One region of the Streptomyces sp. NPDC104309 genome, then DNA from elsewhere that is predicted to be linked to it. Evidence: riboswitches for the same ligand, from Rfam matches in the RefSeq annotation. Region 1 holds a riboswitch; the other holds the start of a gene.

What was found. A riboswitch is a leader RNA that binds a small molecule or an ion and turns the genes downstream of it on or off. The one in region 1 is predicted to bind cyclic di-AMP.
Region 2: another riboswitch for cyclic di-AMP. It lies ahead of ACZ68L_RS22465 (C40 family peptidase); the one in region 1 lies ahead of ACZ68L_RS03625 (transglycosylase family protein).

Annotation. Positions count from the first base shown of each region.
Region 1 covers NZ_JBVJMV010000002.1:405,759-408,943, reverse strand. Annotated here, with positions in the region: gene ACZ68L_RS03625 (transglycosylase family protein) at 426-1,187, opposite strand; cyclic di-AMP (ydaO/yuaA leader) riboswitch at 1,191-1,360, opposite strand; gene ACZ68L_RS03620 (transglycosylase family protein) at 1,661-2,617, opposite strand; gene ACZ68L_RS03615 (cytochrome P450 family protein) at 2,723-3,185, opposite strand, start outside.
Region 2 covers NZ_JBVJMV010000015.1:29,724-32,908, forward strand. Annotated here, with positions in the region: gene pcrA (DNA helicase PcrA) at 1-899, opposite strand, end outside; cyclic di-AMP (ydaO/yuaA leader) riboswitch at 1,157-1,321, shown strand; gene ACZ68L_RS22465 (C40 family peptidase) at 1,320-2,477, shown strand; gene ACZ68L_RS22470 (hypothetical protein) at 2,667-3,020, opposite strand.

The DNA.
Region 1 (3,185 bases):
CTCCTTCTGGGATATGACACTGGTTGTGCAGGGTCACTTTGGCCTTGCGACAAGAGCCTAACCGGCCCGGCCCGCTCAGTCGGACTACCGCCCGTCCCCTGGGACGAAAAAGGACCCAAGAGCGAGCATTACGGGGCGAACGGCCAGAATTTTACTGGCCAGTAACTACAGAAGTTGAACGATCACGCACCGATGGGGCCATCCCGGAGCCCGCCTCGCGCGGTCCGGCACCGGCCCGTACGGACGCGATACGGAGGCGACGCGCCCCGCAGGGACGGAGCTGCCGCACACTCCGCCGGGACGGAGCTGCCGCACACAGAGAGGTGACGCACCTCGCGGAAGCAGGGGTCACACGGAAACCCCGGCCCGGCGCGTACGGGGGAACGCGCGCCGGGCCGGGGTGCTCAGGGAGGAGAGATCCCGGACTACTTCGTCAGGTGCAGCTGCTGACCCGGGTAGATCAGGTCGGCGTCCTTGACGATGTCCTTGTTCAGCTCGAACAGCCGCTGCCAGCCGCCCTTGACCTCGTGGTCGGCGGCGATCTTGCTCAGGGAGTCGCCGGAGACGACCTTGTACTCGCCGTCGCCCTTCTTGACCTTCTCGCCGGTCGGGGTGGTGACGGTCTTCTTCGCCTCGGCCTGCGGGGCGGCGGAGCGGTCCGAGCGGTTGGTGGCGGGGGCCTCGGTGCGCTCGGCCTTCTTCGGCTGGGCCTGCTGGGTCGGCCGCTCGGGCGCGGCGGGGGCGCTCTGCTGCTGCGTGGCGCCGGAGTTGGTCTTCGAGGAGGAGCCGGTGTCGACGCCCGGGTTCACACCGTCGTTGCGCAGGTTGCCGGCGCCGGCGCAGCCCCAGGCACCCGGGCCCTGCATGGCGAGGAGCTTCTCGGCGGTGGCGATCTGCTGGGCCTTGGTGGCCAGGTCGGCACGGGAGGCGTACTGCGTACCGCCGGCGGCGGCCCAGCTGGACTGCGAGAACTGCAGACCGCCGTAGTAGCCGTTGCCGGTGTTGATGGACCAGTTGCCACCGGACTCGCACTGAGCGACAGCGTCCCAGGTGGCGACGGAGGCGGCGGAGGCACCGGTCGCGCCCATCAGCGGAACGACGACGGCGGTACCGGCGACACCGGCGAGCGTGGCGATACGAACGGCCTTGGACGGGCGGCGGTGCTTGCCCTTGCTGGAAAGCAGCATGGAACTTCTCCTCACCGACGCCTACGAGGTGAGCTGTCGGGTTCGGGCCAAGTGAGTTGCCCGGTCGCACGTCCTAGCACGCGACTTCACCCCAAGCCGTCCCTGACCGTCTTTCGGCGATCGGGCCGGCGCTTACCTGGGTCCCCCGCTCCTGCCTACGGCGCTTTACGCGTCTGTTCCCTTCGACCGACGGCAGGATTCGGCGTGACGGTCGACGGGGCCCGCGGTGCGAGCGGTTCCGACCGTAAACATAGGCAACCCCCACATTCAAAGATGGACACATCGGACAATCAGCCCTTACTTGCATCTGAGGAACCATCGTTTCCGCAGGTGGGAGGCGCTACGGAAGGGCCCCCCGAGCGCGACACGCCAGTTGACGTAAAGAGACCCATGTCTCACTTACGCATAAGTGGACATAGGTCCCTGAACTACCCCGGTTCTTGAGGCTCTATTAGCCGATTTTCAGACTGTCCTCAGTCGGCCTTCACATCGAGACGGAGGCTCTGGCCAGGAAGGATGAGGTCCGGGTCGGAGCCGACCGTCCCCTTGTTGGCCTCATAGAGCGCGGGCCAGCCGCCGGGAACCTTCTGTGCATCAGCAATCGCCCAGAGGTTGTCGCCGGAACGGACGGTGTACGCGCCGTCGGCGACCGGCGCGCCCGCGTCGCGCGCGTCGCCGCCGCCACGGGAGGCATGGCGGCCCGACTCGCGGTCGAGGCCGCCGTCCACGTCCCGGCTCTCCTCGGGGGCCGGAGCGCCGCGATGCTTGCCATGCGTACCGCTGGACGAGTCGGATGTACGGGGCGAATCGGATGCCTTGGAGGACGGACCCGTGGACGGGGCGGCCGACTCGGTGGCCGAAGGCTTCGCGGAGGGGACCGCCTTGTCCGCCTTCTTGTCCGCCTTCTTGCCCGTCGGCTTGCCCGTCGGCTTGTGGGCGGCGCCCGAGGGCGCGGCGGCATCGGACGGGGTCGCCGACGCGCCGTCAGCCGGCTCCACACCGTCCGCCGTCCCGGCGGAGTCCGTGACCCCCGGGTCGACACCCGGCAGCGTTCCGTCCGTCGCGAGACCGGAGATGACCGCACAGCTGGGCCACGCCTTCGGCCCCTTGTCGGCCAGGACCTTCTGGGCCACGGCGATCTGCTGCACGCGGCTGGCGAGGTCGGCACGCGGGGCGTACGACTCGCCGCCGTACGCCTTCCAGGTCTCCGGCGAGAACTGCAGACCGCCGTAGGAGCCGTTGCCGAGGTCGGCGCTCCACATGCCGCCGCTCTCGCACTCGGCCACCCGGTCCCAGGTCGTGGCGTCGGCCGCGTGCGCACCGGCCGCGCCGAGCAGCGGGATGGCGATGGCCGAGCCGGTCACGCCCGCGGCGACGACGATGGCGGGTGCCTGACGAGGGCGACGGTGTCTGCCGTTCGCGGAGCCCATGGGGTTGCCTTCCGTGTGACTGACGAGTGACTGGTGAGTCGAACGGTGAACCTAGCGGGACTCGAACGCGTGTCACAAGTCGATGCAGCGCAGATCACGTGAAAGTCACAGAGTTGACAGAGTGTCATCTTGTGTCGTCGCGACCCCCGGCGCGAACTCCACGGGCAGGGTGCGCAGTCCACGCATGATGAGTCCGCCACGCCACCGCAAATCGGTAGGTTCCACCGCAAGTCGCAGGTCCGGAAGGCGCCTCAGGAGCGTGGCGAGCGCGGTCTGTCCCTCCAGCCGGGCGAGTGGCGCTCCCAGGCAGTAGTGGATGCCGTGCCCGTATCCGAGGTGCTGATTGTCACGCCGTGCGAGGTCGAGCGTGTCGGGGTTCTCGAAGCGTTCCGGATCGCGGTCGGCGGCGGCGAGTACGACGAGCACGGGGTCGCCGGCCGCGATGTCCTGCCCGCCGAGCGTCAGCGGATCGGTGGCGAACCGCCAGGTCGCCAGCTCCACCGGGCCGTCGTACCGCAGCAGTTCCTCGATCCCGGTCTCCAGCAGCCCGCTCTCCCCCGCGTCGAGG
Region 2 (3,185 bases), on a different contig from region 1:
GGGCCGACCAGTTCGCGTACGAGGGTGTACTGGGCGTGGTTGGTGTCCTGGTACTCGTCGACCAGGACGTGCCGGAAGCGGCGGCGGTAGTGCTCGGCGACATCGGGGAACGCCTGCAGCAGGTGGACCGTCGTCATGATGATGTCGTCGAAGTCCAGCGCGTTGGCCTCGCGCAGCCGGGACTGGTACATCGCGTAGGCCTGGGCGAGGGTCTTCTCGAAACCGTCCGCGGCCTGACCGGCGAAGGTCTCCTCGTCGATCAGTTCGTTCTTCAGGTTGGAGACCTTGGCGGTGAACGACTTCGGCGGGAAGCGCTTGGGGTCGAGGTCGAGATCACGGCAGACCAGGGCCATCAGCCGCTTGGAGTCGGCGGCGTCGTAGATCGAGAACGACGAGGTGAAGCCGAGCTTCTTCGACTCGCGGCGCAGGATGCGTACGCACGCGCTGTGGAAGGTCATGACCCACATGGCGTGGGCACGCGGTCCGACGAGCTGCTCGACGCGCTCCTTCATCTCGCCCGCGGCCTTGTTGGTGAAGGTGATCGCCAGGATCTGGCCGGGGTGCACTCCGCGCTCGGCGAGGAGGTGGGCGATCCGGTGGGTCAGCACCCGGGTCTTGCCGGAGCCCGCCCCGGCGACGATGAGCAGCGGGGAGCCGGCGTGGACCACCGCGGCGCGCTGTTCGGTGTTCAGCCCGTCGAGGAGCGCCGCGGAGTCGATGACGGGGCGGTGCGCGCCGTCACGGTAGTACGCGTCCCTGGGCGGCGCGGGCCCGTCGAAGACGCCCGCGAAGAGGTCCTCCGGCACCGCTTCGGGTGCGGAGTCCTCGGGGGGTGGCGGGGGCTCTTCCTCCGAGTGCTGGAGGCCGGCCAGGAAGCTGTCGTCAAAGAGGCTGCTCATCGCTTGTCGAGTCTAGGCCGCCGCACCGACACGTGGCTGCCGCATGGCGAACCGCACCCGACCACCGGGCACACAAAGAGACCGGACACCCACGCCCCGTAAGGAATTCCGGGCCTCGACCGGCCCCGTCGCCCCCGCCCCGCGAAGGTCACGAAAATGTATCGGGCATATCGAACATCGACCTTCACAGCAGCACCATGGATTGGCTAGCGTGCTCGACCGGGCGGCCCGTACCCCCTGAGGCGAACCACGCCGAGCGGGCGCCCGCGCCGAATCCGGGCTGTCCTCGCGGACGTTCGGAACCGGGGACCCACACGCACCACCGGGGTGAATCGGTCCGTACCCCCACTCGGACCGTAGGGCAGCCTTCCGTTCCGCCCGAACCCGACAGCTAACCCGGTAGGCGGTCCACGGAAGGAGATGCCGGCCTTGGCGTCGCATCGCAAACCGCGTACCCGGGTGCGCACCACCACACCGGCCGTCGGTCTCACGACGGCCGCGCTGGCGTCCGTGACCCTGCTCTCCACGCAGAGCGCCACGGCGGCGCCCGCTCCGAAGCCCAGCATCGAGGACGTCCAGAAGAAGGTCGACGACCTCTACCGGCAGGCGGGCACCGCGACCCAGCGGTACAACCAGGCGAAGGAGGACTCCGCCGCCCAGCGCGCCGAGGTCGACGCCCTCCTGGAGGACGTGGCGAGGCGCGCCGACAAACTCAACGACGCCCGCAGGACGCTCGGCGCCTACGCCGCCGCGCAGTACCGCACCGGCTCGCTCACGCCGAGCGCCACCTTCTTCCTGGCCGACGACCCGCAGTCGTACTTCGACCAGAGCCAGCTGATGAACCGCATGACGGCTCAGCAGCAGAAGGCGGTCACGGACTTCCGCGCACAGCAGGTCAAGGCCTCGAAGAAGCGCGCCGAGGCGGTGCAGAGCCTGGAGACGCTGACCACGACACAGACCACGCTGCGCACCAGCAAGCAGAACGTCCAGCGGAAGCTGGGCGAGGCGCGCGCGACGCTGTCGAAACTGACCGCCGAGGAGAAGGCGCGGCTCGCGGCGCTGGAGCGGAAGAAGGAGGCGGAGGCCAAGCGCAAGGCGGAGGAACTGGCGCGGCAGCAGGCCGCCGCCAAGGCGGAGGCGGACCGCAAGGCCGAGGAGGCCGCGAGGAAGTCGGGGTCCGGCGGCGGTACGGGGACGGGCGCCGGGACCGGCTCGGACAGCAGCGCCACCACCAAGGCGGAGAAGGTCCTCTCCTTCGCCAGGGCCCAGCTGGGCAAGCCGTACGTCTGGGGCGCGACGGGTCCGTCCTCGTACGACTGCTCCGGACTCACCCAGGCCGCGTGGAAGGCGGCGGGCGTCGACATCCCGCGCACCACCTGGGACCAGGTGAAGATCGGCACCAAGGTCGCCACGGCGGATCTGCGTCCGGGTGACCTCGTCTTCTTCTACGACGACATCAGCCACGTCGGCATCTACAAGGGCGACGGAATGATGATCCACGCGCCGAAGCCGGGGGCGAATGTGCGCGAGGAGTCGATCTACTACATGCCGATCTACGGCAGCGTGCGGCCGGCGTAGCGGCCCGCTCCCCGGCGGCCGGCGCGTGGGCCCGCCCCGCGCGGCGGCCGGGCCGGGCATTGTCCTGGCCGGGCACCGTCCCGGCCGCGATCCGCAGACCTCGTACCGCGGCCCTCAGAGCTCAGGGCCCGGACGACGGCCCCCGGCTGCCGGACGCCGGGCCGCGGTCCTCCTCAGGCCTTCGGGCCCTCAGGTCCAGAGCGTGGCGATGAAGATGTTGGCGAGCGTCAGCCCGCCCACCGCCGCGAAGGCGCCCTTGTCGACCTTCTCCTCGTCCCGCTTGATGTAGACGAGCGCGAGGACGACGACCAGGAGCAGCAGCTTGACCCCGATCTTTATGTTGTTCACGTGGTGGTCGTCGGCCTCGTTGAGCCCGACCAGCGCGACCCCGGTGACCAGCATCGTCAGCGCGCCGTGCAGCATCGCCGGGACGAACCGGGCCGCGCCCGCGCCCATCGCCTTCATCTGGGTCAGGAAGCCGCCCAGCAGTGAGGCGATACCGATGATGTGCAGTGCGACGAAGGCATGAATGAGTACGTCCATGAGGCCGCAGCCTAGCCCCGCCCATATCACCACTCCGCAGGCAGGTACGGCTTCCTGGCGCTTCACTCGTGTCTGCACCAATTGCCTGACTCTGTTGTCATTTTTCCGATCAGACAGAGACAGTGCCACGCCAAATTCGGGCAATAAGCGTCATTACGACTCTTC